DNA from 4 places in the Mesorhizobium sp. ESP-6-4 genome. Region 4 is predicted to be linked to each of the others. Evidence: predicted binding sites of a transcription regulator. Region 4 holds the regulator's gene; each other region holds the start of a gene.
What was found. The regulator PhoB, encoded in region 4, activates phosphate uptake and scavenging genes when phosphate is short. The targets are predictions, from matches to a motif close to TGTCATNNANCTGTCAT.

Region 1 (7,542 bases), on a different contig from region 4:
GATCGTGACGCCGAACAGGATGAACGACCAGGACGCCACCTTGTTGATGTGGGCGGCGATGTCGATCGCGGCGCTGTCGGTGCTGAGGAAGAGGCTGAGCACTGCGCGGTCGAAGACGAAAAGCAGCGCCACCAGCGCGCCGGTCAGCACCAAGTTGAAGCCGACGCCCGACGCCGCGACCCTGCCGATGCGGTCCCAGCGCCCGGCGCCGACATTCTGCGCCGCCATCGAGGAGACGGCGGCGCCGATCGCCAGAGCCGGCATCTGGATGTAGGTCCAGAGCTGCGCGGCGATGCCGTAAGCGGCGGCTACCTGGGAGCCGTAGGAATTGACGATGCCCATCACGGTCAATGCCGCCGCCGAGATGACGATCATCTGCAGCCCCATCGGAATGCCCTTGAAGACGACGATGCGCAGCAATTTCGGGTCGGGCCGCAGCAGCGAGAGATCGCTGCCCGCCAGCCGCAGCGGGTGTTTGCGCACATAAAGCACGATCAGGATGGCAATCACGCTCACCGTCTGGCCTATGAGCGTCGACGTTGCCGAACCGGCAATGCCGAGCTCGGGGAAGGGGCCGATGCCGCGGATCAGCAGCGGATTGAGCACGACGTCGAGCACGACCGCCAGCGCCATGAAGACGAACGGGGTTCGCGAGTCGCCGGCGCCGCGCAGCACGGTCATGACGAAGGATAAAAGGTTCATCATCGGCACCGCGACGAAGATGATGCGCAAATAGGCGCGCGCCAAAGGCAAGGCATCGGCCGGCGTGCCGAGCCCGGTCAGGATGGCGTCGACCCAGATCCAGCCGCAGACGGCGAACACGACCGAGACGAGGAAGAAGAAGGTGGCGCTGGTTCCGACGATGCGCTTCGCCTCGGGCAGGTCGCGGGCGCCGACCGATTGCGCCACCAGAATGGTCGCCGCCATGCCGATGCCGAAGACGGTGCCGAGGATGAGGAACAGCACCAGATTGGCGTTGGAGGTCGCCGTCAGCGCCGCCTCGCCGAGGAAGCGGCCGACCCAGACCGCGTTGATCGAGCCGTTGAGTGACTGCAGCACGTTGGAGCCCAGCACCGGCAGGGCGAACAAAAGCAGCGTGCGCGGAATGGGGCCGCTGGTCAGGTCGCCGGTCCGCCGGCGGGTGGGCTGTTCGTCATCCATGTTGTTACCCATGGCAATGGGGCCGAAACTGAATCAGGCCCGCGATGCTATCGCAGGCCTGATGCTCATGCATCCCTTCAGAAGAGGGTCGGCTGCCGCGGCAGCCGACCGCATCCCATTACTGAGTGGTGTTTCCAGAAAGGCCGGGGAGTGTGACCTGATAGACCAGGAAGGTGGTGTCGACATCGGCGCCGTCCTCGGCCTTGTACGCAGCGCCGACCTGGAAGCCGTCCTGGGTGAGGAAGTCGTTGTCGTTGGCGACGAACAGGAAATAGTCGTCGGGCAGCTTCGGATCGAGCACCGGCGCCAGCGACATCGCCTCCCACTTCTCCGAGAGGTTGTTCTTGTCGTTCGGCGCGCCGTTGTGCAGGCCGAAGCGGCCGAGCTCGCCCTTGTCGTTGATGTCGATGAACGGCGTCAGCTTGGCCGGCGTCACCGACGCATCGAGCATGCCCTTCGGCGCGACCGGCTTGTCGGCGGCGTCGAACGGTCCGTTGGCGATATCGGTGGCGGCGGAGAGGTCGACGATCTCGATCTTGCGATAGAGCGACTCGTCGCCCTTAACGCCCTGGCCGTTGCCTGAGTCGCGCGCCAGCATCAGAAAGCTCTTGTCGGAGAGTGCGACGATCTCGCTCTGAGCGGCCACCTTGGTCTTGCCCTTGGCATCCTTGAACACCGGCAACGGCACGACATATTCATGCGCCAGCTTGAGGTGGGCGAGATCGGAAGCGTCGTAAACCAGCGCGCGGGTGTTCTGGCGGGTCGAGCCGGAATCGCCGCCGTCCTGGCGGGGCGCCGACTGCAGCACGGCGATCAGGAACCTGCCGTCCGGCGTCATCGACATGCCTTCGAGGCCCTGGTTGTTCTGGCGGCCGGTTTCGGGATCCTTCGGATCGGGCTCGGCAGCGCCCGGGCCCGGGTTGTCGGACGCGAAGTTCGGCTTGCCGTGGCGCATCGGAACCAGCGCCGCGGGCGGTTGGGTCGCCGACATCAGACGGCCTTCGGCCGAAAAGCGGTAGATGTTGGGACCATATTCGTCTGAGATGAACATCGTGCCGTCCGGCAGCCGCACGATCGCTTCGTCATCGAGCGCCAGCTTGCCATTGGCCTCAGGCAGCATCGGCATGTCGCCGGCGGCGGCGCGCACGCCGTTCAACGGATCGAGGCCGGTGGCGTCGGCGCCCTTGTCGTCGGTCAGAAGCATCGTGTCGGCGAGCGTCGCCTTAACGCCCGACTGTTCCTGTCCGGCAGCGGGCGCCGCGCCGGGTGCTGTCGGCGCCAGCTCGATCGAGATGGTGTTGAGGCGCGGGCGATAATCGGTGGTTCCGACGACATTGTAGCCGCGGTCCGGCAGCAGCCAGAGCGAACCCTTGTAGGTGGCCCCTTCACGCGTCCAGGATTTGGTGTCGATCGCCATGCCTGAACCTGAACCGAAGGTCTCGCCGAACTTGTCCTTCTGGTTGGCCGGGATGCGGCCGATGCCGACGAGTCCCTTGTTGACGTAAGCGACGCCGTCGGCGAGCGCCGGGGTCAGGGAAGTGAACAAGGCAAGTGCCGCGCCGAGCGCGACGGTTCGGTTGAGATGTTTCATCGATATCCCCTTCTTGACGAGCAGAGCGGCCTGGAAGGAACGCGCATCGGCGATGCGGCGAGCCGGTTCCCATCGAGCGGTCTAGGACGCGAACGTGATGGTTGCGTGACAGTTTCCTTCTCCCCTTGTGGGAGAAGGTGGATCGGCGCGTAGCGCCGAGACGGATGAGGGGTGCTCCAGCGGAGTGAGAGGCTGGTGCCATCTGGAACACCCCTCATCCGTCGCCTTCGGCGACACCTTCTCCCACAAGGGGAGAAGGGAAAGCGCCTCCGCTCAATCGCTCTCTCTTGCAATCAGCTCCAGCGGCCAGACTTCGCGGATGATGCGTGTGCCCTCAGGGCCGGCGAATGCGGGAAGCGAAGCGAGCAGCATCTCGGCCAGCCGCCGGCCCATGGGCTCCAGCGACGGACGGAAGGCGGTCAGCGTCGGCGAAAAGTAGCGGCAGAGCGGCGTGTCGACGATGACGATCACGGCCATGTCATGGCCCGGCTTGATACCCATCTCGGCCAGCGCCTTGCAGCCGCCGAGCGCCATCGCGTCATTGTTGAAGATGATCGCCGTCGGAGGGTTTTTGGAGCGCATTACTTGCGGCGTCACCTGGTAGCCGCCGGTCTCGTTGATGAAGCCGTCGGCGATCAGGTCGGGGTCGACCTCGATACCGTGCCGCTTCAGTGCCTTGCGGTAGCCGTCGAGGAACAGGTAGCCGAAGTTGAGATCAAGCGAAGGGCGAATAGCGGCAATGCGGCGGTGGCCGCGCGCGACCAGCCGGTCGACGGCTTCATCACCCGCCCTTTCGAAATCGATATCGAGTGAAGGATATGTGTCGCCGCCGGACTGACTTCGGCCAAGCGTGGCGAAGGGAAAGCCGGCCTTGCTGAGATACTCGATCCGATCGTCTTCCCTTCGCGTATTGGCCAACACGACCGCGTCGGCCCGGCGCGTCTCGACCACGCGGCGCAACCGCTCCTGCTGATATTGGCCCGGCTCACCCATGACGACCATCAGATCCAGGTCATGCTCGGCGAGCCGCGCCTGCAGGCCGGTCAGGAACGGGATGAAGAACGGCTCGCCATATTGCTGGTCGCCGGGATGCGGCTGCAGCATGAAGGCGATCGAGCGGGTGGCGCCCTGGCGCAGGCTGCGGCCTGACTGATTGGGCGAATAGTTCAGCTTCCTGGCTGCTTCGAGCACACGCTGGCGTGTGTCGGCATTGACGTCGGCACGGCCGTTCAGCGCGCGCGACACGGTGCCGATCGAGATGTTCAGGTGACGCGCGAGATCGTGGATGCTTGACGCCAAGGACGGATTCTCCCCCTGCCTTGGCTAGCACCGGCTGCCGCTCAGGCCAAGGCTTCGGGACGATTTTTGCAGGCAGCCGGTTGACATTCTACGCCATCGGGTGTGTTCTCGTAAACGTTTACGGAAAAACGTTTACGGTGACGCCGTGGACGCCGTGACGTCCGGTCTGGAGGGACCGGCGGAGGAGGAGTGCTGGATGATGAGGGTCGTCCTGGCCGGATGCGGAGCGATGAGCAAGCACTGGCTCGATGCCGTCAAGCAGATCGACGGGCTCGCCATTGTCGGCCTCGTCGACCTCGATGCCGAGCGGGCACAGGCGAGGGCGCGCGAATACGCGCTGTCCAGCGCCGTCATCGGCACCAACCTCGACGCCGTTCTCGACCAGACCAAGCCCGATGCCGTGTTCGACGTCGTGGTTCCCGCCGCACGCCGCGCGGTCGCGCTTTCGGCCTTCGCGCACAACTGCCATCTGCTCACCGAGAAGCCGCTGGCCGACAGCCCCGAAAATGCGCGCGCCATCGTCGAGGCAGCGCGCAAGGCGAGGCGCATCCATGCAGTCGTCCAGAACCGCCGCTATGTCGCCAATGTCAGGCGCATCAGGCGCTTCCTGGACTCCGGCGTCATCGGTAAGCCGACCAGCATCCACGCCGACTTCTTCGTCGCGCCGCATTTCGGCGGTTTTCGCGAGGAGATGGCCCATGTGCTCTTGCTCGACATGGCGATCCACACGTTCGATGCCGCGCGTTACATGGTCGCCGGCGAGCCGGCCAGCGTCTATTGCCAGGAATGGGAACCCGTGAATTCCTGGTATCGGCAGGGGTCGTCGGCCAGCGCCGTCTTCGACCTCGGCGGCGGCAAGATCTTCACCTATGCCGGCTCCTGGTGCGCCGACGGTTTCCGCACGAGTTGGGAGGGAAGCTGGCGTATCGTCGCCGAGCGCGGCAGCCTCTTGTGGGACGGCCACGACGGGCTGAAGGCGGAGGTGATTGCGTCCGGCCGCGACGGGATCATCGACAAGACCCAGCCCATCGAAGTGCCGCCGCTCGATCCCGCCGACCGCGTCGACGGCCACCTCGGCATCATCCGGGATTTCATGCACGCGATCGAGACCGGCGCCGAGCCGGAGACGCGCGGCGCCGACAACATCAAGAGCCTGGCCATGGTTTTCGGCGCCATCGAGAGCGCGGAGAACGGGCGGCGCGTGACAATCGCCAAGGAAGCACAATGACGGCAAACCCGCTTCTCGATATCAGGATCGGCACCATGGTGCGGGCCAATCTCGAAGATCCGGCCGCCTATGTCAGGCAGATCCTGCCGCTCGGCTTCGAGAGCATCCAGCCCTTCTTCTGGCAGACGCTGGGCGGCAAGGACCTGAAGCGCCTGGCGGGCGAGATCCGCGAGGCGATCGGCGATGCCGATGTGACCGTGTCCTCGATCGGGGTGTTCGGCAACCCGCTCGAGAATGGAGAGGTCGATCGCGGTGTGCTGGCGGCCTGGGAGACGGTGATCGATAATGCGCATCTGTTCGGCGCCGAGACGGTGAGCGGCTTCACCGGCCGCATCCGCGGCAAGAAGCTGACCGACAGCCTGTCGCGCTTCCGCGAGGTGTGGGGGCCGCTGGCCAGGCGCGCCGCCGACAAGGGCGTGCGCATCGCTTTCGAGAATTGCGCGATGGACGGCAACTGGGCGAGCGGCGACTGGAACATCGCCCACAATCCCGATGCCTGGGAGCTGATGTTCAACGAATTGCCAAACGACAATCTCGGGCTGGAATGGGAGCCCTGCCATCAGCTTGTCTACCTGATCGATCCGATCCCGCAGATCCGCAAATGGGCGCCGCGCATCTTCCATGTCCATGGCAAGGACGCGACCGTGCGCTGGGACGTCATCCGAGAGCATGGCGTGTTCGGCCGACTGCCTTTCGTGCAGATGCGCACGCCAGGCTTCGGCGACAGCGACTGGACGCGGGTGATCAGCGAGTTGCGGCTGGCCGGCTACAAGGGCGCCATCGACATCGAGGGCTGGCACGATCCGGTCTATCGCGGCGACCTCGAGATCACCGGACAGGCGCGCGCGCTCGACTATCTGAAGCAATGCCGGGGAGGGAACAGCTACCTGCCCAATCCGGCTTGAGGTCAGATTCGATGTGAGGATTGGCCGGCGGGAGGAGCCGGCCGACCGAGGACGCAGATCAATTCGAAACCCTCCATCGGGAGGATCTAAAAGGGAGGAACGTGCATGACGACCAGAAGGACTGTTCTGCGCTCGACCGTCGTGGCGGCTGCCACGGCGCTCTGCGCTTCGATCTCTGCCTTGCCGGCGCACGCGCTCGACGCGCAATGGTGCAAGGACGTACACATCCGCTTCTTCGTCGGTGGCGCCGAGGGCGACGCCTTCGGCACCATCGTCTATAATGGCGCCAAGCAGGCGGCGGCCGATCTCGGGCCGAAGGTCGACTACATCTTCTCGCAGTGGGACGTCGAGAAGATGGTGCAGCAATTGCGCGAGGCGGTCGCGGTCAAGCCGCAGGGCATCGCCATGATGGGCCATCCGGGCGACGCGGCGATCATGCCTTTGGCCGAGCAGGCGCATAAGGACGGCATCAAGATGATGTACCAGAACGTTCCGGTGCCGAAGGTGGTGGCGGCGTTCGGCGGCGGCTATGTCGGTGCGCAGCAGGAGCAGCAGGGCCGCGCGCTCGGTGTCGAGGCGTTCAAGCTCGGCAAGCTCAAGGCCGGCGACAAGGCGATCATGATCGGCCCGTTCGAGAACGAGAATCGCGGCGCGCGCGAGCGCGGCACGGTGGCGGCGCTGAAGGAAGCGGGGGTCGAGGTGATCCAGCTCTCGTCGCCGCCGAGCGGCGAATGGGCGTCGGATCCCAACCTCGCCATTCCGGTGATCACCGCGGCGCTGCTCAACCACCCCGACGTCAAGGCGGTCGGCTACCCCGGCGGCCAGATGCTCGGCAATGTCGCGACCTATATGCAGGCGGCGGGCCGCAAGCCCGGCGACATCTTCAACTTCGGCTTCGACACCAGTCCGCAGATCGTCGAAGGCTTCAAGGGCGGCTGGGTGCAGCTGACGGCCGACCAGCAGCCGTTCCTGCAGGGCTATCTGCCGATCCTCAGTCTTTGCCAGCAGGTGGTGCTGGGGCTGGCGCCGATGAATGTCGACACCGGCGCCGGCTTCGTCACGCCGCAGAACTACGAGATCGTCTCAGAGCTCGCCAAGCAGGCATTGCGTTGACCTCCCAAGCCGCCGGCCGGGATTATTGCCCGGCCGGCGAGATGACCGGCAGACAGACAATTCCAGCGAGGATCGCATGGGCGAACGCATCATCGAACTGCGCGACATCAAGAAATCCTATGGCCAGGTCTATGCGCTGGGCGGGGTCAACCTCAGCGTCGACCGCGGCGAGGTGGTCGGCCTTATCGGCGACAACGGCGCCGGCAAATCGACGCTGATCAAGATCCTGTCAGGCGTGGTCAAGC
Region 2 (7,542 bases), on a different contig from region 4:
CGGCGCGTCACCGAGTTCGGCGAGTGGTGCGCTGAGCAAGGCATGCCGCTCTCCTACCATCACCACATGGCGGCGGTGGTCGAGACCGAGCCGGAGCTCGACGCCTTCATGCGCAACTCCGGCGAAGGCATTCCGCTGCTGCTCGATGCCGGCCATCTCGCCTTTGCCGGCGGCGACGTGCTGCGCGCCATTGACAATCACCACAAGCGCATCAACCACGTCCATGTGAAGGATGTTCGCATGGGCGTGATCGACGGGCTCGACCGCACGAAACAGTCCTTCCTCGACGCCGTGGCGCTCGGCGCCTTCACCGTGCCGGGCGACGGCTCACTCGATTTCGGCGCCATCGTGCAGCGTTTCGCTGATCATGGCTATGAAGGCTGGTTCGTGGTCGAGGCCGAGCAGGATCCGAAGAAGAACCCGCCGCTCAAGATGGCCCAGGTCGGCCACAAGGAACTTATGCGGGTGATGACGGCCGCCGGCTATACGGTCGAGACGCAAGGTTTTCCGGCCTGAGCAGTGGATTAGTCGGGGCGCCCGGTTTATCCGTTGTGCTTTCGGCAAATCCTGGATTGGCGCGATGAAAGACTATGAGCATCCCTTCTTCCGGCCGCTGTGGCGCCGTATCGCGGTCGTCGCGGTCTGCCTGGTCTGGTCGGTGATCGAATTCGCGTCCGGCACGCCGTTCTGGGGCGTCATCGCGCTGGGCTTCGCCGGCTATGCCGTGTGGCAGTTTTTCTACCTCTATAAGCCGATTGAGGAGAACAAGGCCGAACCCGGACCGAAGGAGTGACTAATCCATGGCTCAGAAGCGTCTACGGATCGGATACTGCGTGCATGGCGGATCGCATGCGTTGGCGATTAGCCGAAACGCCCCTCGCTTCGTCATCCTAGGGCGGAGCAAGGAGCGCAGCGACGTAGCGCAGACCCTAGGATCCATTCCGTGACTTCGAAGCAGCCGCTGCGGTACAGAATTCTGCTCCGCAGCGCCCTTCGATTGAGGTAACGGCATGGATTCTAGGGTCTCCGCGACGGAGCTGCGCTCCTGCTTCGCCCTAGAATGACGCAGTTTGGAGGCCTCGGCCAATCTCGAAGGTTGTGTTGGTTCTGTCAGCCGGCAAGATCTTTGATCCGCAACCAACGAAGGCCAACGGAATAGGAGAGACAAAAATGTCGAAACTGCTCGTCAAGGCCGACAAGGGCCACGGCCATGTCGCTCACGTCACGCCGCAAAGCGCCGGCTGGACCTATGTCGGTTTCGATCTGCATCGGCTTCGTCCGGGCGAGACGGTGTCCGGCAAAACCGGCGAGCGCGAGATCTGCCTGGTGTTCGTCACCGGCAAGGGCAAAGCGTCGGCCGGCGGCAAGGATCTCGGCCTGCTCGGCGAGCGCATGTCGCCCTTCGAAGGCAAGCCGTGGTCGGTCTATGTGCCGCAAGGCGCCGACTGGTCGGTGACCGCCGATACCGAGCTGGAACTCGCCGTCTGCTCGGCGCCCGGCTTAAGCGGCGGCCTGCCGGTGCGCGTCATCGGACCTGACGATCTCGGCCAGGAGGTGCGCGGCAAGGGCACCAACACGCGCTACGTCACCAACATCCTGCCCGAGGGGAAGCCGGCTGATTCGCTGCTGGTGGTCGAGGTGATCACGCCCGGCGGCCACACGTCGAGCTATCCGCCGCACAAGCACGACCAGGACAACCTGCCGGCCGAATCCTATCTCGAGGAGACCTATTATCACCGCCTCAACCCGCCGCAGGGCTTTGCCTTCCAACGCGTCTACACCGATGCCGACCGCAACGGCGTGCGCGAGCTGGACGAGGCGATGGCGATCGAGGACGGCGATGTCGTGCTGGTGCCGAAGGGCTATCACCCTTGCGCCGCCTGCCACGGCTACGACCTCTATTACCTCAATGTCATGGCCGGACCGAAGCGGACGTGGAAATTCCACAACGCGCCCGAGCATGAATGGCTGATGAAGGCCTGATCGACACGCCGGCAAAGCCGTTGGTCCAGCCCGGAAAAATCGTCGGCTAACGAGCTCCGTGCTGGACTTGCCTTCGAAAACCCACGAAAGCTTCGTCAATCCGTCATGGAAATCACCTATGGCAGCGGTTCCGGTGCATGTCGCCGCAAGCGCTCCGGCGTTTTGGGCCACGACTTGCCAAGACAATGACTTGAAGCGCGTCGCATATTCCTTCGGGGCGCGCAGCGCGCTTGACGAGGAACGCCCATGCGCTACGCGATCTACTACACCCCGGGGCAGGACGAGAAGCTGGCGCGCATTGCCGCCAACTGGCTGGGCCGCGACCCGTTCGGCGCGGCGACGCGGCCGGTCGAGGCCGTGGGCGATCTGTCGGCCGCGGAAGTCGCCTTCCACACCGCATCCGCCCGGCGCTACGGATTCCATGCGACGTTGAAGGCGCCGTTCCGGCTGGCGCCGAACGAGACGGAAGCTTCGCTGCGCGCCGCGCTCGACGCTTTCGCCGAGGCGACGCCGCCTGTGATCATCCCGCGTCTCGTCGTCGGCCAGATCGACGGCTTTTTCGCGCTGGTGCCGGAAGCGCAGTTTGCGCCACTCAACGATTTCGCCGGCGAGGTGGTGCGCGCCTTCGATCCGTTCCGCGCGCCGCTGACGGAGGCCGAGATCGAGCGCCGCAGTCCCGATGCGCTGAAGCCGGACGAGTTCCGCAACCTCTGCCAATGGGGTTATCCTTACGTCTTCGACACGTTCCGCTTCCACATGACGCTGTCGGGGCGGGTCGGGCCACAGGAAAGCCCACGTCTTCGTGCAGCGATCGACGGCCTGTTCGCCGATGTGCTGCGGCAGCCGGTGCCGGTGGATGCGCTGACATTGTTCGTCGAAAGCGAGCCCGGCGCCCCGTTCATGGTGCTTTCCCATCATACGCTTGGCCGTAGCCCCGCCCGCAAAACAGCTTGATTGATATAGGACCGCCCTCGATGACCGCCGAAACCGTTCTCACCAATGCCCGCATCGTGCTGCCCGACGAAATCGTCGAAGGCTCGCTTTTGTTGCGCGACGGCCTGATTGCCGCCGTCGAGCCGGGTGCTGTCCGCATCGGCGAGGATATGGGCGGCGACTACATCATCCCGGGCCTTGTCGAGCTGCACACCGATCACCTCGAGGGCCATTACGCGCCGCGTCCGAAAGTGCGCTGGAACCCGATCGCCGCCGTGCTTGCCCATGACGCCCAGGTCGCCACCGCCGGTATCACGACGGTGCTCGACGCCTTGCGCGTCGGCATGGACGAGGATGCCGACCTGAAATCCGACGATGTTCGCAAGCTGGCCGACGCGATCGAGGACAGCGTGCGCCAGGATCGGCTCAGGGCCGACCATTTCATCCACCTGCGCTGCGAGGTCTCGGCGCCGGACTGCCTCGAGGCTTTCGCCAATTTCGAGACCGACGAGCGGGTTAAGCTCGCCTCGCTGATGGATCACGCGCCCGGACAGCGCCAGTTCGTCAACCTCGAGACCTATGCCTACTACTACCAGCGCAAACTGAAGCTGACGGACCGCGACTTCCAGAAATTCTGCGAGAAGCGGATGGCCGAATCGGCCCGCAATTCCGGTCCGAACCGGGTCTTCATCTCAGCCGCCTGCCAGGAGCGCGGCATCGTGCTGGCGAGCCATGACGACGCGACCGCCGGCCATGTCGACGAAGCGATCGAGCAGGGCGTGCGCGTCGCCGAGTTCCCGACGACGCAAGAGGCGGCAAAGGCCTCGAAAGCCGCAGGCCTCGGCGTGCTGATGGGCGCGCCAAACGTCATGCGCGGCGCCTCGCATTCCGGCAATGTCTCGGCGCGCACGCTCGCCGCCGACGGCTTGCTCGACATCCTGTCGTCCGACTACATCCCTTTCAGCCTGATCCAGTCGGCCTTCTTCCTCGGCGACGTCGTCGAGGGCATCTCGCTGCCGCAGGCGGTCGCCATGGTCTCGAAGAACCCGGCCGAAGCGATCGGCCTCGCCGACCGCGGCATCATCGAGCCCGGCCGCCGTGCCGACCTGGTGCGGGTGCGCGTGGACGACCATGTGCCGGTCGTGCGCACCGTGTGGCGCCAGGGCAGCCGGGTAGCATGATGATGGTCTCAGCTCTCATCGAGCGCGAGCTGGCCGACAGCCTGCCGATCCGCAACGGCGTCTTCGTCGCGGTGGTGGGGCCGAGCGGCGCCGGCAAGGACACGGTGATCGGCTACGCCAAGGCGCGCTTTGCCGGCGAGACGCGGTTGGAATTCGTGCGCCGCGTCATCACCCGGCCGAGCGACACGGCAAGCGAGGACCACGATACGCTGGCGGATGCCGCCTTTGCCGAGGCGGAGGCGGACGGCGCCTTCTCGCTGTGCTGGGACGCGCACGGCCTGCGCTATGGCCTGCCGGCCGATGTCGACTGGGCCGTGGCGAATGGCCACGTGGCCGTGGCGAATGTCTCCCGAGCGGTCATCCCGGCGCTGCGCGAGCGCTACGCCAATCTGGCTGTGGTCGAGATCACCGCCACGCCGGAGATCCTCGCCGAGCGGCTGGCGGCGCGCGGCCGTGAATCGCGCGGCGAGGTGCTTGCCCGCCTGGCGCGCAGCACCAGCGTCAAGCTGACGGGACCGGACGTGACCTCGATCGACAACAGCGGCGACAAGGAAATCGCCGGCGAACGCTTCGCCGAGGTGCTGCGCAAGGCGATGGCGTTCTCGGATCTGTCGGACATGATCTAGCGCTTTCCCTTCTCCCCCTGTGGGAGAAGGTGGATCGGCGCGAAGCGCCGAGACGGATGAGGGGTGCTCCAGCTTGGCGGTGGCTTTCGCCTGGCAGCACCGTTGTGCCAAACGCCAGCGCCTCGCTCCGTCCAGCACCCCTCATCCGGCCGCTTCGCGGCCACCTTCTCCCACAAGGGGAGAAGGGGGCGCAGCGCCTCACTTATTGAAGTTGGCGATGAACTGCTTGAACTGCGGCGTCGGCGGCCTGGCGAACATCTCCTTCGGTTCGCCGGCCGAGTCCACCTCGCCCTTGTGCAGGAACATCACCTTGCTCGACACGTCACGGGCAAAACCCATCTCGTGCGTGACGACCAGCATGGTGCGTCCTTCTTCGGCGAGCGAGCGCATAACGCGCAGCACCTCGCCGACCAGTTCCGGATCGAGCGCCGATGTCGGCTCGTCGAACAGCATCACCTTGGGATTCATCGCCAGCGCGCGGGCTATTGCCGCGCGCTGCTGCTGGCCGCCCGACATGTGGGGCGGATAGTAGTTGCGGCGCTCCCATATGCCGACGCGTTTCAGCAATGCCTCGGCCTGCTCCAGGCACTCGGCGCGCGGCCGCTTCAGCACATGCGTCGGCGCGGCGACGAGGTTTTCCAGCACGGTCATGTGCGACCACAGATTGAAGCTCTGGAACACCATGGCGAGGTTGGCGCGGATCCGCTCCACCTGGCGGATGTCGGCGGGCATCTGGTGGCCGTCGCGACCCCGCTTCATCTTGATGAGCTCGCCGTCGACCCGCACTTCGCCGGAATCCGGGGTCTCCAGGAGATTGATACAACGCAGCATCGTGCTCTTGCCGGACCCGGAGGAGCCGAGAATCGAGATGACGTCGCCCTTGTGGGCCTCGAGCGAAATGCCCTTGAGCACCTCATGATCGCCGAAGCACTTGCGCAGATCCTTTACGCTGATGGCGGGCGTCTCGTCGGAGGACGGCGCGGCTTTCGCGGCAGCGGCGACATTTGCCGACATCACAACACCTCCGGTACGGGTTTGACTTGCTGGCTCCGCTCGGGCGGGGGACGCAGATGCGGCGAAAGCCGGTGCTCGACCCAGGCAAACAGCCGGGCGATCGACAGGTTGAGAAGCAGGTAGATCACGCCGGCGCAGGTCAGCACCTCAATCGGCCGGAACGTGTCATGCTGGATCTTCTGCGCCGTTCCCATCATCTCCATGATGGTGACCACGGACGCCAGCGCGGTTGCCTTGGTCATGAGGATGATTTCCGTCGAATAGGCCGGCAACGCAAGCCGCAGCGCGATCGGCAGCGTGACGAGGCGGAAGCGAGTGAAGGCCGACATGCCGAACGCCTTGGCCGCCTCGATCTGGCCGACAGGCACCGCGCGCAGCGCGCCGCGGAAAATCTCGCTCTCATAGGCCGCAGTATTCAAGGCCATGGCGACGATCGTGCAATACATCGGATCGCGCAGGATCGGCCACAGGATCGGGCTGTGGCGCACGAAGTCGAACTGGGAGAGCCCGAAATAGACCAGATAGAGCTGCACCAGCAACGGCGAGCCGCGGAAGACGAAAACATAGGCGCGGGTGAAATACTCGCCCGATTTGTAGCCGGAAGCCCGCAGCCAGGTCAGGCCGGTGGCGATGATGAGCCCGAAGGCGATGCCGAAGAACCAGATCTCGAGCGTCAGCGGCAGCGCCTTCAGCACGCTCCACATGGTCGAAAGGTAAAAGTCGAAATCCACCGCCACCTCTTATTTCGGCCGTGTGAAGCTTCGGGAGGTGTAACGCTCGGCCCTGTCGAAGATCGGCGTCGAGATCGAGGTCATCACCAGATAGAGGATGCCGGCGAGCGTGTAGAAAAGCAGCGAATGATGCGTCGAGCGCGCTGCCTTGTTGGCGGTGAGCATCAGCTCGGCGACGCCGGTGACCGAGATCAGCGCCGAATCCTTGATGGTCAATTGCCAGACATTGCCCAGCCCCGGCACCGCGAGACGCAAGACCTGCGGCATGATCACTAGGCGAAACCGCAGCCAGGCCGACATGCCGTAGGCACGCGCCGCTTCCAGCTCGCCGCGATGGATCGCCAGGAACGAGCCGCGAAAAACCTCGGCCTGGTAGGCGCCAGAAATGATGCCGACCGCGAGAACGCCGCCGAGGAAACTCGGCATGTTCAAGATGTCCGCCGAGCCGATCGATCCGGTCGAGCGCGCCACGCCGGTCAGGATCTGCGTGCCGCCATAGTAGAACAGGTAGATGATCAGGAGTTCCGGTTCGCCACGGAAGACGGTGGTGTAGCTCTCGCCGATGAATCTCAATCCGCCGCGATGCGAAAGCTTGGCCGCCGCCACCAGCGAGCCCAGCACGGCGCCGATCAGCATCGAGACGACGGTGACGGCGAGCGTCCAGGCGATGCCCCAGAGCAGTTGCACGCCCCAGCCGGCGGCCAACAGCTCATAGGCCGTCGAAACCTGATCCTTGAGATCGTTGAGAAACTCCACTTACGGCTCCTGCGGGCGCCGAGATAGGCATCGACGTATATGCTCAATGCAAAACGGGAGCAGCCTTGGCTGCTCCCGTTGCGACATTACTTGGTAATGTCGATCTTGAACCATTGCATGGAATATTTCGACACCGAACCGTCATCGAGCGCGGCCTTGAGCGCCTTGTTGTAGATGTCCTGCAGGTCCTTGTCGGTCTTGCGGAAAGCGGCGCCGATGCCCGGTCCGAGGATCGGGCCACCCTTGAATTGCGGGCCGACGAATTCCAGGTCTTTCGCATCGGGCTTGGCCAGCGTGCCGAGGAAATAGGTGGTGTCG
Region 3 (7,542 bases), 260 kb from region 4:
TGGTAACCTTGTCACCCTCGGTGCCGGCAAGCGGCGAGTCGTTGACGAGGAAGGACATGGTCACGGTCGGCGGGTCGATCGGCTGCGCATGCAGCGGCTCGCTCACCGCCGGATCGCAGAAGGTGTCGGCGACGGTGCCTTTCGACAGGCCGGCGATGGCCACGATGTCGCCCGCCTGCGCTTCCTCGATCGGCTGGCGCTCGAGGCCGCGGAAGGCGAGGATCTTGGAAACGCGGCCGGTCTCGATCTGCGTGCCGTCATGGTGCAGCACCTTGACCGCCTGGTTGGCCTTCAGCGTGCCGGACTCGATGCGGCCCGTGATGATGCGGCCGAGGAACGGGTTGGCCTCGAGGATAGTGCCGATCATGCGGAACGGGCCGGGATGCACCGTCGGCGCCGGCACGTGTTTGACGACGAGATCGAACAGCGGGGCGAGACCCTGGTCCTTCGGACCCTCGGGGTTTTCCGAAACCCAGCCGTCGCGGCCCGAACCGTAGAGGATCGGGAAGTCGAGCTGCTCGTCGGTGGCGTCGAGCGCGGCGAACAGGTCGAACACCTCGTTGACCACTTCGATATGGCGGGCATCCGGACGGTCGATCTTGTTGATGACCACGATTGGGCGCAAGCCGACCTTGAGCGCCTTGCCGACGACGAATTTGGTCTGCGGCATCGGCCCTTCGGCGGCGTCGACGAGCACGATCGCCGAATCCACCATCGACAGGATGCGCTCGACCTCGCCGCCAAAATCGGCGTGTCCAGGCGTGTCGACGATGTTGATGCGGGTGCCATGCCAGTCGACCGAGGTCGCCTTGGCCAGGATGGTGATACCGCGTTCCTTTTCGAGGTCGTTGGAATCCATGGCGCGCTCGGCGACGCGCTGGTTGTCGCGGAAGGCGCCGGACTGTTTCAGGAGTTGGTCGACGAGGGTGGTCTTGCCATGGTCGACATGCGCGATAATCGCGATATTGCGGAGGTTCATTGTCTGGTCTCGGGAGCGTTGCAGGCAGCAGGCCCAGAGGCGCCGCCTTTTTCGGTTGCGCGGCTCATACAAGGTTTTTCGCAATTGCGAAAGGGGAGGCCCGACCCCAAATACATGGTCACTGATTCTTAAACGTCTTGGTGTGAAATGATTCCGTTAACCAAGGCGGAACCTTTGAGGGGCCGGACAGTTCCATGTTCATGACCGATCAGATGTCCAGATTGCGTCCGGTTTTCGTGTGGGCGGCGCTTGGCGTGCTCGTCGCGGCCGGTGCCGCGCAGTCGGCGGCTGCGCTTCGGCAGGCCGACCCGATCGTACCGCCCGACGCCAGGACCGCGCAGCAGATGTTCGCCGACGCCCCCGACGGCGTCGACCCGATCGTCACCGGCCCGGTCAGCGCCGCCTTCAAGCAGCGCCAGAAGGATGCCAACTGCGACACCGCAGTCTGGCCCAACGTTCCCCGGGCTTGCTATCCGGATTGACGGTCGCGGCAGCAATACGACAAGCGTAGCGTTCCGGCACACCCCTCTCTGCCCTGCCGGGCATCTCCCCCGCAAGGGGGGAGATCGGATGTCGTGTCGGCTTTCGCCAACCTCCAGCGCTGAAAGACGAGCAGCAGGGTCGAAGCTGCCAATCTCCCCCCTTGCGGGGGAGATGTCCGGCAGGACAGAGGGGGGTGCCTCGCGCCGACCTTACGCCGACCGGACCGGATCCAACGTAACCTTGTAAAGCTCGTTGTCGTCGCGATCCATCAGGCGCACGGTGAGCTGTTCGGTCGCGCCGGAAATGTCGACCAGACCGAAGAACTGCAGCCCGGCCGACGGCGGCAGGTTCTGACCCTGTTCGGCGGTTGGCGCCTTGATGAACTTCAGCTCCGGCCCGAAGGTCATGTCGAGGTCGTTGGGGCCGAAGGTGCCGGCGTGGATCGGGCCGGAGACGAATTCCCAGAACGGATTGAAATCTTGGAACTGCGCCTTGTCGGGATTGTAGTAATGCGCCGCGGTGTAGTGGACGTCGGCGGTCAGCCACACCGTGTTGGTGATGCCGGCATTCTTGATGAAGCGCAGCACGTCGGCGAATTCCAGCTCGCGGCCTTTCGGCGCGCCATTGTCGCCGTTGGCGACCGCCTCGGCACCGGCCTTCTTCGCCGCGTCGTTCCAGACGACTAGGCCAAGCGGCATGTCGGCGGCGATGACCTTCCACGTTGCCTTGGAATTCGCCAGCTCGCGCTTCAGCCACTTGGATTGCTCCTCGCCGATCATGCGCGACTTCGGCGTCAGCGTCTCTTCCATGTCGGGGCCGTTCGGGCCGCGATAGGAACGCATGTCGAGGAAGAACACGTCGAGCAACGGCCCATGCGAGACCTTGCGGTAGACGCGGCCCGGCTCCGACGGCTCGTAACGGATAGTCGTCATTTCATGGAAGGCACGAGCTGCCCTGGCCGCCAGCACATGGATCGACTTTTCCTTGTAGCGGTCGTCGGCGGTCAGGTCCTTCGAATCCGACCAATTGTTGAGCACCTCGTGGTCGTCCCACTGGTAAAAGGTCGGGCAGATTGCCGACAGGCCAAGCACATGCTTGTCCATCATGTTGTATTTCCACTGGTCGCGGTACTCGTCCAGCGTCTCGGCCACCTTGCGCTTGCCGTCGATCATGACGACGTTCTTCCACTTGCCGCCGCCGGGCAGGTCGACCTCGTCCTTCATGGCGCCGTCGGCATAGATGGTGTCGCCGGAATGCAGGAAGAAGTCCGGCGTGTGCTTGGCGATGGTCGAGTAGGTCTTCATGCCGGTCTCGTCGATGCCCCAGCCCTGGCCGGCGGTGTCGCCCGACCAGGCGAAGCGCACGTCGCGCTTGGACGACGGCGCGGTGCGGAAACGGCCGACGATCGGCTCGGACACGGCATTGATGTCGGAAAGATCGGCAGCAGTCATGCGGTAGAAGATGTCCTGGTCCGAGGCGAGATCGGTGAGCAGCCGTTTCACCGTGTAGTCGCTGGCCGGCGAGGTATCGAGCGCAGCCAGCCGCGTTGCATTGGCGAAGCTTTCGGTCGTCGACACTTCATACATCACGCGCGCCGGTCGGTCGGTGCGGGTCCAGACCATGCCCGAGGTGGCATCGACGTCGCCGGACTGGACGCCATGCGTGAAGGCCGGACGCTGGCTGGCGCGGGAATAATAGGGCAGCGCCAGACCGGAGGCGCCGACAAGGCCGAAGGCGCTGGCCGAAGTGACGAAAGCGCGGCGGGTGAGCGAAAGCTTGTTCATGGCTGTCTCCGGGATGGCATTGAGCGGGACCGCCAAGCTCTCGCTTCAATGTTTCAGGCGCATATCGGAACCATGAAGTTTTGATAACAGTCGACATCTTCCTTCTCCCCTTGTGGGAGAAGGTGGATCGGCGCGCAAGCGCCGAGACGGATGAGGGGTGTTCCAGCGGAGTGAGGCGTCGGTGTTCCCTGGAGCACCCCTCATCCGGCCGCTTCGCGGCCACCTTCTCCCACAAGGTGAGAAGGGAAAGTCGCGCCTCAAGCCGCCTGCGGCTCCGGCCCGAAGGCCGGCCTGCTCGTGTTGATCAAGAGCGAAATACACGCCGCCGCGATACCGGTCATGCCAGCAATCAGGAAGGCCAGCTCGTAATTGCCCTGCAGCTCGCGCATCGTGCCGCCGAAGGCGGCGGCGGCCGCGGCGCCCACCTGGTGGCCAGCGACGATCCAGCCGAACACGATCGGTCCGCTGCGATCACCGAACGCCTCGTTGGCGAGCCGCAACGTCGGCGGCACGGTGGCGATCCAGTCGAGCCCGTAGAGCACGGCGAAGATAACCAGACTGGTCGCCGAGAAGCCGGAATAGGGCAGGTAGATCAGCGACAGACCGCGCACCGCGTAATAGACGCCGAGCAGCTTGCGTGGATCGAAACGGTCGGTGAGCCAGCCGGAGAGCGTGGTGCCGATCAGATCGAAAATGCCCATCATCGACAACAGCCCGGCTGCCTGCACCTCGCCGATGCCCATATCGCCGCAGAAGGCGATGAGATGCGTGCCGACGAGGCCGTTGGTGGTGAAGCCGCAGACGAAGAAGGTGGCGAACAGATACCAGAACACCCGCGTGCCCGCCGCGCGGCGCAGCGTGTTCAGCGTGTGCGCCAGGAAATTGCCCTGCGATGCCGGCGACACCGGCGGCACGTCGTCGGCATCGGCGCCGTAACGAACCTGGCCGATCGAAGCGGGGCGCTCCGGCACCAGCAGCAAGACGAAGGGTATCAGCGCGGCGGTGGCCAGCGCCACGGCAATCGCCACCGGCTTCCAGCCGCCGCTCTGCGCCAGCGAGGCGATGAGCGGCAGGAAAACCAGCATGCCGGTGGCGCTGGAGGCCGACATCAGCCCCATCATCAGGCCGCGATTGGTCTTGAACCAGCGGTTGACGATGGTCGCGCCCAGCACGCTCGCCACCGCGCCCGAACCGATGCCGGAAAACACGCCCCAGGTGATGAAAAGATGCCATGGCTCAGTCATGAACAGGCTGAGCGCGGTCGATCCCGACATCACCAGCAGCGAGCCGAGCAGCGTGCGGCGCAACCCGATTCGCTCCATCAGCGCGGCGGCGAACGGACCGGTCAGGCCGTAGAGCAGGATGCCGACGCTGGCGGCCCAGGACGTCACGTCGCGATGCCAGCCGAAGCTTTTCTCCAGCGGCACCATCATCACCGAGGGCGCCGAACGGAGCCCGGCCGCGATCAGCAGGCACAGGAAAATGACGGCAACAACGACGAATGCGTAGCGCTGGCCAAACGGACGGGACTGGATTATCATGTTACTGACCGGTACGTTGCAATGGAGTGAAGCCATACATACGTACCGGTCAGTAACATTGTCAAGCGAGTTGTGTGAATGCCATCCGACAATAAAATTGAAGCGTCGATCAGCGAGCCTCCTGCTCCCCGGGCGGCGGACAAGATCCTGGACGTGGCGCGCGACCTCTTTTACCGCGAGGGCATAAGGGCGATCGGCGTCGACGAGATCGTCAGGCGTGCCGGCGTCACCAAGCCGAGCCTCTACCGCAGCTTCCCGTCCAAGGATGAGCTCGCCGCCTCCTATCTGCGCAAATACGACCTCGAATTCTGGGAACGCTTCGACGAAGCGGTCGACGCGCATCCGGGCGATCCGCGCGCCCAGATCATCGCCTTCCTGACCCGCGTAGGCAAACGCACGCAAAAGCCGGACTATCGCGGCTGCGGCATGACCAACGCTGCGGTGGAATATCCCGAGCGCGGCCATCCCGCACGGGTGGTGAGCGAGAACAACAAAGTCGAATTGCGCCGCCGCCTGCGCGCCATGGCCGCCGCAATGGGCGCCGCCGATTCCGATACGCTGGGTGACGGCCTGCTGCTGCTCATCGAAGGCGCTTATATCAGCGGCCAGCTTTTCGGTTTGGGCGGACCGGCAGCGGCGGTCGCCCGCAACGCCGATCTCTTGATTGAAGCCAGCTTGAAGAAATAGCGATTGACGTTACGCTCGGGCAGCTCGAACGGAGTTGTCAGCGATGCGCGCTCTTCTGGTCCCGCTTGCCCTCGCCGGTTTCTGCCAGGCGGCCCAGGCCGGCGACATCTCCAGCACCTATACCGAGCTCGACTCGAAGAAGGACTGCGTGACCTATGCGCAGGCCGCGGAAGGCGACGGCGACTGGGCGAGCCTCGCTTGCTCCGGCTACCGCGGCTACCCGGTGCTGATCAGCTACGACGACGCGCGCGAATCCGTCTATTACGGCTTTCCGTCCGACGACATGACCGCGGTCTGGGAGAGCTTCACCGCCTTCAACGGCTCCGGACCGAAGGTGGAATGGCGCATCGAGACCAATGGCGACGTCGCAATCCCCTTCGCCGCCATCCACCGCCGCTCCGTCAGCAACCCTGAGGACGAAAAGAAATCGACCGAGGTGCTGGTCGTCGCCAAGGTCGCGCAACCGGAAGAGCACCAAGGCTGCACGATCGGCCTGATTTTAGCCACTGGCAACCCGCAGGCCAACGACCAGGCGCGCAAGCTCGCCGACGACAGGGCTAAGACCTTCGCCTGCGGCAAGGACAAGCGCGAGGTGATCGGCGACGTGCCGCCCTTCGGCCGCGTGGACAACTGACCGGGCCTCGCCAACAATTGGGCCAGGGCCGGATCGGGTTCCCATTCGGGTCGCTGCCTAGTAAACCCTTGCGCGGTTGCAGCCGGTCTTGGGAGGTCCGCTTGTCCAGCTCTGTCAGCGTTGCGAACGAGAACGGGGTGGCGGTGGTCACCATCGAAAACCCGCCGGTCAATGCGCTCAGCTTTCATGTCCGCAAGCCGCTTTACGAGGCGCTCACCGCTTTGCGCGACGATCCCGCCGCGAGCGCGATCGTCATCGCCTGCGCCGGCCGCACCTTTGTTGCCGGCGCCGACATCACCGAATTCGGCAAGCCGGTCGAGCAACCGGAACTGCGCGCCATCGTTGCCTTGCTGGAAACCGTCGCCAAGCCGACGGTAGCCGCCATCCATGGCACGGCGCTCGGCGGCGGGCTGGAATTGGCGTTGGGTTGCCATTTTCGCGTCGCGGACGCCGGCGCCAAGCTCGGCCTGCCGGAGGTAAAGCTCGGCCTGTTGCCGGGTGGCGGCGGGACCGTGCGTTTGCCACGCCTGGTCGGCGCCGCGAAAGCGCTCGGCATGATCGTCTCGGGCAGCCCGATCTCGGCCCGCGAGGCGAAGGCCGCCGGTCTTGCCGACGCGGTTGTCGACACCGATCTCTTGGCAGAGGCGGTCCGTTTCGCCCGCGAAATGGCTGATCAAGGCGGAGCGTTCGTGCCGGTGCGTGACCGCAACGACCGCCTTGCCGCAACCGACCTCGGCGCCTTCGACCGCCTTGCCGCCGATCTGGCCAAGAAAGCCCGCGGACTGGACGCGCCGCTTGCCTGCGCCGAAGCCGTGCGCAACGCGATCATCTTGCCGTTCGACGCAGCGCTTGCGGCCGAGCGGGAGCTTTTCCAAAAACTCGTTTCCGGCGACCAGTCGCGCGCGCAGCGGCATCTTTTTTTCGCCGAGCGCGAGGCGGCGAAGGTGCCGGGCAAGGATTTGCGGAAGCGCAGGATAGAGCGCGTCGGCATCATCGGCGCCGGCACGATGGGCGGCGGCATCGCCATGGCCTTCGCCAATGGCGGTCTGCCGGTGACTTTGCTCGAGACCAGCGAGGAAGCGCTGCGGCGCGGCCTGGCGACGATCGAGAAGAACTATGCCGTCTCCGTCAGCCGCGGCTCGTTGACGGAAGAGGCCAAGCAGCAGCGGCTCGGCCTATTCAAGGGCAGCACCGACTACGCCGATCTCGTCGATTGCGACTTGATCATCGAGGCCGTGTTCGAGGACATGGCGGTCAAGAAGGAGGTGTTCGGCAGGCTCGATGCGGTCGCCAGGCCCGGCGCCATCCTCGCCACCAACACCTCCTATCTCGACGTGAACGAAATCGCCGCCTCTACGTCGCGGCCGCAAGACGTGCTCGGCATGCATTTCTTTTCGCCGGCAAACGTCATGAAGCTCCTGGAGATCGTGCGCG
Region 4 (7,542 bases):
GGTCCAGCACAACAGCGCTGTCAACCGAGATTTTGATGGGTTTTGATGGGCTCAGGCATTTTTTTCGGTGTTCGCAATAAATAATGACATGGCCCCTGGCTTCTGCCACAATCCCTAGCGTGTCAGCGACAGGCCATGGCATTATCACAAGGCCGCGATGACCGGGGAGGACGTGCGAAACGATGTCGGTCGGAATCCGCCATGACGATTTGCGCCGGCGCAACCGCGCCATGGTGATTTCGGCGGTACGCCGCGCCGGTCAGCCATCACGAACCGAAATTGCCGCCACCACCGGGCTCAGCCACTCGACCATTTCGGCGATCTCCGCCGACCTGATCCAGGAGGGCATTCTCACCGAAAGCAAGGCCAGCGAGCCGACGGCGTTGAAGCGCGGCCGGCCGCAGATCGGCCTGGCGCTGAACCCTGAAGCCGCCGCGGTGCTGACCGTGGTGTTGTCGCTGAACTTCCTGTCGGTCGCCGTGATCGATTATGCCGGTCAGGTTGTTGCCGAGGAGCAGCAGCGCCTGGACACGCTTGTCATGCCCCGCGACGAGCTGATCGGCGAATGCGTGGCGATCGTGCGGCGCCGGCTGCAGGATCCCGACCTCGACGTTGGCAGCGTCGCCCGCATCGCCATGGGCATTCAGGGCATCACCGATTCTAATGCACGCGCCATGCTCTGGTCGCCGATAACGCCGCTGACCGACATTCCTTTCGCCGACATTCTCGAGAAGGAGTTCGGCATCTCCGCCACCATGGAGAACGACTGCAACATGATGGCGGTAGCGCTGCAATGGCGCGACCCGGAGCGCTATCGCGACGACTTCATCGCCATCCTGTTGTCGCACGGCATCGGCATGGGTCTCGTGCTCAAGGGTGCGCTGTTCACCGGCACGCATTCCTCCGGCGGTGAGTTCGGCCACATGATTCACCGCCCGGGCGGGGCGCTTTGCCGCTGCGGCCGCCGCGGCTGCGTCGAGGCCTATGCCGGCAACTATGCGATCTGGCGCAGCGCCATGAAAATGAGCGAGGACGCCGAGCCGGTCGACGTCGGCGACGCCGACATGCGGGCCCTTGCCGCGAAGGCGCGCGAGAGGGACGGCCCCGAACGGGAGGCTTACCGCCGGGCCGGCGAGGCGCTTGGTTTCGGTCTCGGCAGCCTGTTCGCCCTCATCGACCCGGCGCCCGTCGCCATGGTCGGCGTCAGCGCGGCCGCCTTCGACCTGATCGAGCCGGCGCTGCGCGAGGCGATCGCCCAGACGGCCGGCGGCCAGCACTCCGAATCGATCTCCTTCGACACCGAGCCGAACGAACTGCCGCTGATCCGCGAAGGCTGCGCCATGCGCGCGCTGACCTTCGTCGACCAGGAGATTTTCGCGCCGGGAGGCCAGGCAAGAGCGGGGACGGGAAAGAACGTGGCCTGAGGCAGCCTTGAAGAGGTCCGGGGACAGCAGCAGACGATTGAAATTAGCGAAGGGAAGGCCCCGCAGCTTCGTCATTCCAGGGCGGAGCAGGAGCGAAGCTCCGTCGCGGAGACCCTGGAATCCATGCCGCTACCTCACGCGTCGAGCGCAGCGGCACAGAATTCTGGACTGTCGCAACGCATCGACATCACGGAATGAATCCTCGGGTCTGCGCTGCGTCGCTGCGCTCCTTGCTCCGCCCGTGGATGACGAAGCACAAGCGTCTCGGCTAATCGCCAATGCACGCGATCCGATGCTGGAGACAGAATCCGTCAGCGCCTCGGCGCCTTACCCCTAATCTTCCCTGATCGCGTAACCTGCGCCTCGGATGGTACGTATGACATCCGGCATGCGGCCGTTGTTGACCGCCTTGCGCAGGCGGCCGACATGGACGTCGACGGTGCGTTCGTCGATATAGATCGTCTCGCCCCAGACATTGTCGAGCAGCTGGCTGCGCGAGAACACCCGGCCGGGATGACGCATCATGAATTCCAGCAGCCGGAACTCGGTCGGGCCGAGCCTGATCTCGCTCTTCTTGCGGTAGACGCGGTGCGACTCGCGGTCGAGCACGATGTCGCCGACCTTGAGCACGCTGGACAGCACCTCCGGCTTGGCGCGGCGCAGCAGCGCCTTGACGCGCGCCATGAACTCCGGCGTCGAGAACGGCTTGACCAGATAGTCGTCGGCGCCGGTCGAAAGGCCGCGCACGCGGTCGCTTTCCTCGCCCCGCGCTGTCAGCATGATGATCGGCAACCGCTCTGTCTCGGGCCGCATCCTGAGACGCCGGCAGAGCTCGATGCCGGAAACCGCCGGCACCATCCAGTCGAGCACGAGCAGGTCGGGAACGTTTTCCTGAAGGCGGATTTCGGCCTCGTCGCCGCGGGTCACCACTTCGACCTGGTAACCCTCGGATTCGAGATTGTAGCGGAGCAGCACCCCAAGCGGCTCCTCGTCCTCCACCACCATGATGCGTGGCGCGATCATTGGCAGGTACCTTCGTCAGGCCGCCGGCGCCGACATTGTCGTCTCGTCCTGCTTGGGACGATTCGCGGGCAATTGCGTGCCGGTCAGCACATAATAGGCGTTCTCGGCGATGTTGGTCACATGGTCGCCGATGCGCTCGAGATTCTTGGCGCAGAACAGAAGATGCGTGCAGGCGGTGATGTTGCGCGGGTCTTCCATCATGTAGGTCAGGAGCTCCCGGAAGACGGATGTGTATTTGACGTCGATGCGCTCGTCGTCGTTGCGAAGCTTGGCCAGCGCCGTGGCGTCGCCCACCGTATATTCCTGGATCACGGCCTGGACCTGGATCAGCACCAGCTGCGCCATGGAATCGATCGAATGCGTGAGGTCGCGCGGCGCGGCGCTGACGCCGACCGAGCCGACGCGCTTGGCGATGTTCTTGGCGAGGTCGCCGATGCGTTCGAGGTCGCCCGCCATGCGGATCGAGCCGACCACATTGCGCAGGTCGTCGGCCATCGGCTGGCGCTTGGCGATCAGCGTGATGGCACGGTCGTCGAGCTCGCGCTGGCGCGCGTCCATGATGGCATCGTCGGAAACGACGCGCTGCGCCATGGCATTGTCGGTCTCGAGCAGGGCCTTGGTCGAAGCGCCGACCATCGAGCTGGCGAGATCGCCCATGTCGTTGATGAGCCGGCTGATCTGCCTCAGATCCTCGTCGAAGGAAGCGACGGTATGTTCGGCCATGATGATGTCCTCGTATGAGCTCAGCCGAAGCGGCCGGTGATGTAGTCCTGCGTGCGCTTTTCGCGGGGCGAGGTGAAGATCTTCTCGGTCCGGTCGAACTCCACCAGCTCGCCCAGATACATGAACGCCGTCTGCCGCGACACGCGCGCCGCCTGCTGCATGTTGTGGGTGACGATGACGATCGTGTAGTCGGCCTGCAGCTCGTCGATCAGTTCCTCGATCTTGGCGGTCGACAGCGGATCGAGCGCCGAGGCCGGCTCGTCGAGCAGGATGACCTCGGGCTTCACCGCAACGGTACGGGCGATGCACAGGCGCTGCTGCTGGCCGCCCGAGAGGCTGAGGCCGCTGGCGTTGAGCTTGTCCTTGACCTCGTTCCAGAGTGCTGCGCGCTTCAGCGCCTGCTCGACGCGGCTGTCCATCTCGGCCTTGCTGATCTTCTCATAGAGCCTGACGCCGAAAGCGATGTTCTCGTAGATCGACATCGGGAACGGCGTCGGCTTCTGGAACACCATGCCGATCTTGGTGCGCAGCAGATTGAGGTCCTGCGAGCGGTCGAGGATGTTCTTGCCGTCGAGCAGCACCTGGCCCTCGGCGCTCTGTTTCGGATAGAGCTCATAGATGCGGTTGAGCACGCGCAGCAGCGTCGACTTCCCGCAGCCCGACGGGCCGATGAAGGCGGTCACGCTGCGCTCGGGCAGGGACAGGTTGATGTCCTTCAGCGCCTTCGACTGGCCATAGTAGAAATTGAGGTTCTTGACCTCGATCTTGGCCTTCTCGACGGTCGTGTCGGCTGCGTTCAGGTCGGTGGACAACATCGGTTTCATCTGTCCTCTCTGCGTCCGGTTAGGCTGCGGGCGATGATGCTCAGCCCGAGAACCGTCAGGGTGATTATGAGTGCGCCCGTCCAGGCCAGTTGCTGCCATTCCTCGTAAGGGCTGAGAGCGAACTGGAAGATGGTTACCGGCAGGCTGGCCATCGGCGCATTGAGATTGCTCGACCAGAACTGGTTGTTGAGCGCGGTGAAGAGAAGCGGCGCCGTCTCGCCGGAGATGCGGGCGATCGCCAAAAGGATGCCGGTGACGATGCCGGAGAGTGCCGCGCGATAGGCAACCGAGCGGATCACCACCCAGCGCGGCGCTCCGATGGCGGTGCCTGCTTCGCGCAGCGCGTTGGGCACAAGGTTCAGCATGTCCTCGGTGGTGCGCACCACGACGGGGATCACCAGGATCGACAGCGCGACCGCGCCGGCAATCGCCGAGAAGTGCCCCATCGGCCGCACCATCAGCTCGTAGACGAACAGGCCGATGATGATCGACGGCGCCGACAAGAGGATGTCGTTGATGAAGCGCACCACCGTCGTGAGCTTCGAAAAGCGTCCGTATTCGGCCATGTAGGTGCCGGCCAGCACGCCGATCGGCGTGCCGACGATGATACCGATGATCGTCATGACGATGCTGCCGTAGATGGCATTGAGCAGGCCGCCGGCATCGCCGGGCGGCGGCGTCATTTCTGTGAATACCGGAAGCGACACCCCGGAAAGCCCCTTGTAGAGCAGGGCGCCGAGAATCAGCGCCAGCCAGGCCAGCCCGATGCCCGCCGCGACGACGCACAGCGTCATCATCACGGCATTCTTGCGCTTGCGACTTTGGTGAAGCGATGCGGCAGTCGACATCGGTCAGGCTCCCGTGCGGCTATCGATGCGCAACAGCATGTAGCGTGCGAGCGCGAGGATGATGAAGGTGATGATGAACAGGATCAGACCGAGCGACACCAGCGAGGATGTATAGAGGTTGCCGTCGGCTTCGGTGAATTCGTTGGCGATGGTCGCCGAGATCGTCGTGCCCGGCGCAAACAGCGAGGCGCTGATGCGGTGCGCGTTGCCGATGACGAAGGTGACGGCCATCGTCTCGCCGAGCGCGCGGCCGAGGCCGAGCATGACGCCGCCCATGATGCCGACGCGGGTATAGGGGATGGTCACGCGCCGGGTCACTTCCCAGGTCGTGCAGCCGATGCCGTAGGCCGATTCCTTCAGCACCGCCGGCACCGTGTCGAACACGTCCTTGGTGATCGAGGTGATGAAAGGCAGCACCATGATGGCGAGGATCAGCGACGAGGTCAGCAAGCCGATGCCGTAGGGCGGACCGGCAAACAGGCTGTCGAGGCCGGGGATGCCTTTGAACAGCCAGATGATGAAGGGCTGGACCGTCGTCTGCAGGAACGGCGCGAAGACGAACAGGCCCCAGATGCCGTAGATGATCGAGGGAATGCCGGCGAGCAGCTCGACCGCGATGCCGATCGGACGCCGGAGCGGGCGCGGGCAGAGCTCGGTCAGGAAGACGGCGATGCCGATCCCGATCGGCACGGCGATGAGAATGGCGATGGCCGAGGTGACGATGGTGCCGTAGATGGGCGCGAGCGCGCCGAAATTCTCGGTGACCGGGTTCCAGGATTCGGTGGTCAGGAAGGAGAAGCCGAACTTCGACAGCGCCTCCCACGATCCGGCGACCAGCGATATCGCGACCCCGCCGAGCAGAACGAGCACGAGCATGGCGGAAAGGCGCGTCGCCGTCCGGAAAACCATGTCGGTGACGGCGAAGCGGCGCACCGTCGCTTCTCTGGTCCGCATGGCGGACGATGTCGCGGCTTCGGAAACGGCTGTCATTTAGCCCCTCGCATTTCGAAAGAGACAGGAGGGCGCCGTAGACGCCCTCCTTATTTTGCGGGAATTACATGCCGGAGTAGAGCGGCTTGCCGTTCGCGTCGACGATGTCCTTGCTCCACATTTCCTCGACGCTCTTCACGACCGCGTCGGGCATCGGAACATAGTCCAGGCCGGCGGCCAGCTCATCGCCCTTGGCATAAGACCAGGCGAAGAATTTGAGCGCTTCGGTCGTCGCCGCGGCGTCATCGGGCTTCTTGTAGACGAGGATCCAGGTGGCGGAGGTCATCGGCCAGGATTCGGCGCCGGCCTGGTTGGCCAGGATGACGCCGTAGCCCGGCTGCGAGCTCCAGTCGGCATTGGCCGCAGCGGCCGAGAACGCGGCGGCGGTCGGCTCGACCTTCTTGCCGTCCTTGTTGATCAAGTCGGTGTAGGTCAGCTTGTTCTGCTTGGCGTAGGCGTATTCGACATAGCCGATCGCGCCGCCGGTCTGCGACACGTTGTTGGCGACGCCTTCATTGCCCTTGGCGCCGATGCCCACCGGCCACTCGAGCGCGGTGTTGACGCCGACCTTCGACTTCCAGTCGGCGCTGACGTCGGCCAGGTAGTAGCTGAAGTTGAACGTGGTGCCCGAGCCGTCCGAACGGTGGACGACGGCGATCGCCTGGTCGGGCAGCTTGACGTCGGGGTTGAGCTTCTTGATTGCTTCGTCGTTCCAGTTGGTGATCTTGCCGGCGAAGATGTCGGCGAGCGTCGGACCGTCGAGCACCAGCTCGCCCGGCTTGATGCCTTCGAGGTTGACGACCGGAACGATGCCGCCCATCACCATCGGGAACTGCGCGAGCCCGGTGGAGTTGAGATCCTCGCCTTTCAGCGGCGCGTCCGAAGCGCCGAAGGTCACGGTCTTGGCCTTGATTTGCTTGATGCCGCCGCCGGAGCCGATCGACTGGTAGTTGAGACCGATGCCGGTCTCCTTCTTGTAGGCGTCGGCCCACTTCGCGTAGATCGGATAGGGGAAGGTGGCGCCAGCGCCGGAAATGTCGGCTGCCATCGCGGCGGCCATGCTAAGGGTTGATGCCGCAGCCATTGCAATTGCAACGGCCGCCGAGCGGATGAAATGTCTCATGTGGCCTGCTCCTGTTCGGAAGATGGTCTTTCGGCACCCGTTGTATCGGCGCCCGGTCAGCGCAATAGCCCTCGATTATTACAGTCGCATGACAGTTTCGTGTCAGCCCGGTAACGCCTGAACGGGGATGCACGGAAGGGTCCGCGTCAGCCTCGAAGGACCGGCCGGAGTTTGCCGCGGAAATCAGCAACTTGTCTGACTTTTGAAACAAAATTTATCCCGGCGGCCGGATGACGGCCGCCGGGAAATAAAATCCGGACGAGAGTGCGTTGCCAGTAAGCCAGAGCGGATCATGGCGTGGCCATCGCCGAAAACAGGGTCCGTTGGGGTAGAGTCGACGCTGTTTCTTGTCGGCGGTCGCTGCTCCCGCCCGTAACCGAAGAGCGGAATCAATGTCATGATTGTCCGAGCTTGGCGCTTGCTTTGGTATGGTGCGATCGCACCATACGCATGCGTCAGCCCCTTGCCGCCGTCCTGCCCGCCAAATTCGTTTTAACCGGCGTTGCGCCGGGTCTCGACGTCCGAACCCAGCCAGCGCTCGAGCTTTTCGAGCAGCGCCCGCGGACTGATCGGCTTCGGCAGGTAAT

Region 1: the regulator PhoB is predicted to act here: its motif matches at 2,847-2,863, upstream of LB523_RS02660 (esterase-like activity of phytase family protein).
Region 2: the regulator PhoB is predicted to act here: its motif matches at 2,074-2,090, upstream of LB523_RS25680 (DUF1045 domain-containing protein).
Region 3: the regulator PhoB is predicted to act here: its motif matches at 3,319-3,335, upstream of LB523_RS07820 (alkaline phosphatase D family protein).

Annotation. Positions count from the first base shown of each region.
Region 1 covers NZ_JAIUGS010000001.1:590,882-598,423, forward strand. Annotated here, with positions in the region: gene LB523_RS02655 (MATE family efflux transporter) at 1-1,161, opposite strand, end outside; gene LB523_RS02660 (esterase-like activity of phytase family protein) at 1,280-2,752, opposite strand; gene LB523_RS02665 (LacI family DNA-binding transcriptional regulator) at 3,026-4,051, opposite strand; gene LB523_RS02670 (Gfo/Idh/MocA family protein) at 4,248-5,279, shown strand; gene LB523_RS02675 (sugar phosphate isomerase/epimerase family protein) at 5,276-6,184, shown strand; gene LB523_RS02680 (substrate-binding domain-containing protein) at 6,290-7,297, shown strand; gene LB523_RS02685 (ATP-binding cassette domain-containing protein) at 7,374-7,542, shown strand, end outside.
Region 2 covers NZ_JAIUGS010000021.1:59,026-66,567, forward strand. Annotated here, with positions in the region: gene iolE (myo-inosose-2 dehydratase) at 1-516, shown strand, start outside; gene LB523_RS25670 (DUF3329 domain-containing protein) at 581-793, shown strand; gene iolB (5-deoxy-glucuronate isomerase) at 1,171-1,983, shown strand; gene LB523_RS25680 (DUF1045 domain-containing protein) at 2,230-2,937, shown strand; gene LB523_RS25685 (alpha-D-ribose 1-methylphosphonate 5-triphosphate diphosphatase) at 2,958-4,097, shown strand; gene phnN (phosphonate metabolism protein/1,5-bisphosphokinase (PRPP-forming) PhnN) at 4,097-4,723, shown strand; gene LB523_RS25695 (ABC transporter ATP-binding protein) at 4,922-5,737, opposite strand; gene LB523_RS25700 (ABC transporter permease) at 5,737-6,468, opposite strand; gene LB523_RS25705 (ABC transporter permease) at 6,478-7,224, opposite strand; gene LB523_RS25710 (transporter substrate-binding domain-containing protein) at 7,311-7,542, opposite strand, start outside.
Region 3 covers NZ_JAIUGS010000003.1:138,689-146,230, reverse strand. Annotated here, with positions in the region: gene typA (translational GTPase TypA) at 1-979, opposite strand, end outside; gene LB523_RS07825 (hypothetical protein) at 1,174-1,461, shown strand; gene LB523_RS07820 (alkaline phosphatase D family protein) at 1,672-3,246, opposite strand; gene LB523_RS07815 (MFS transporter) at 3,504-4,787, opposite strand; gene LB523_RS07810 (TetR/AcrR family transcriptional regulator) at 4,866-5,474, shown strand; gene LB523_RS07805 (hypothetical protein) at 5,518-6,108, shown strand; gene LB523_RS07800 (3-hydroxyacyl-CoA dehydrogenase NAD-binding domain-containing protein) at 6,210-7,542, shown strand, end outside.
Region 4 covers NZ_JAIUGS010000003.1:400,272-407,813, reverse strand. Annotated here, with positions in the region: gene LB523_RS09125 (ROK family protein) at 183-1,424, shown strand; gene phoB (phosphate regulon transcriptional regulator PhoB) at 1,758-2,447, opposite strand; gene phoU (phosphate signaling complex protein PhoU) at 2,463-3,170, opposite strand; gene pstB (phosphate ABC transporter ATP-binding protein PstB) at 3,191-3,994, opposite strand; gene pstA (phosphate ABC transporter permease PstA) at 3,991-4,842, opposite strand; gene pstC (phosphate ABC transporter permease subunit PstC) at 4,846-5,832, opposite strand; gene pstS (phosphate ABC transporter substrate-binding protein PstS) at 5,897-6,955, opposite strand; gene LB523_RS09090 (response regulator) at 7,448-7,542, opposite strand, start outside.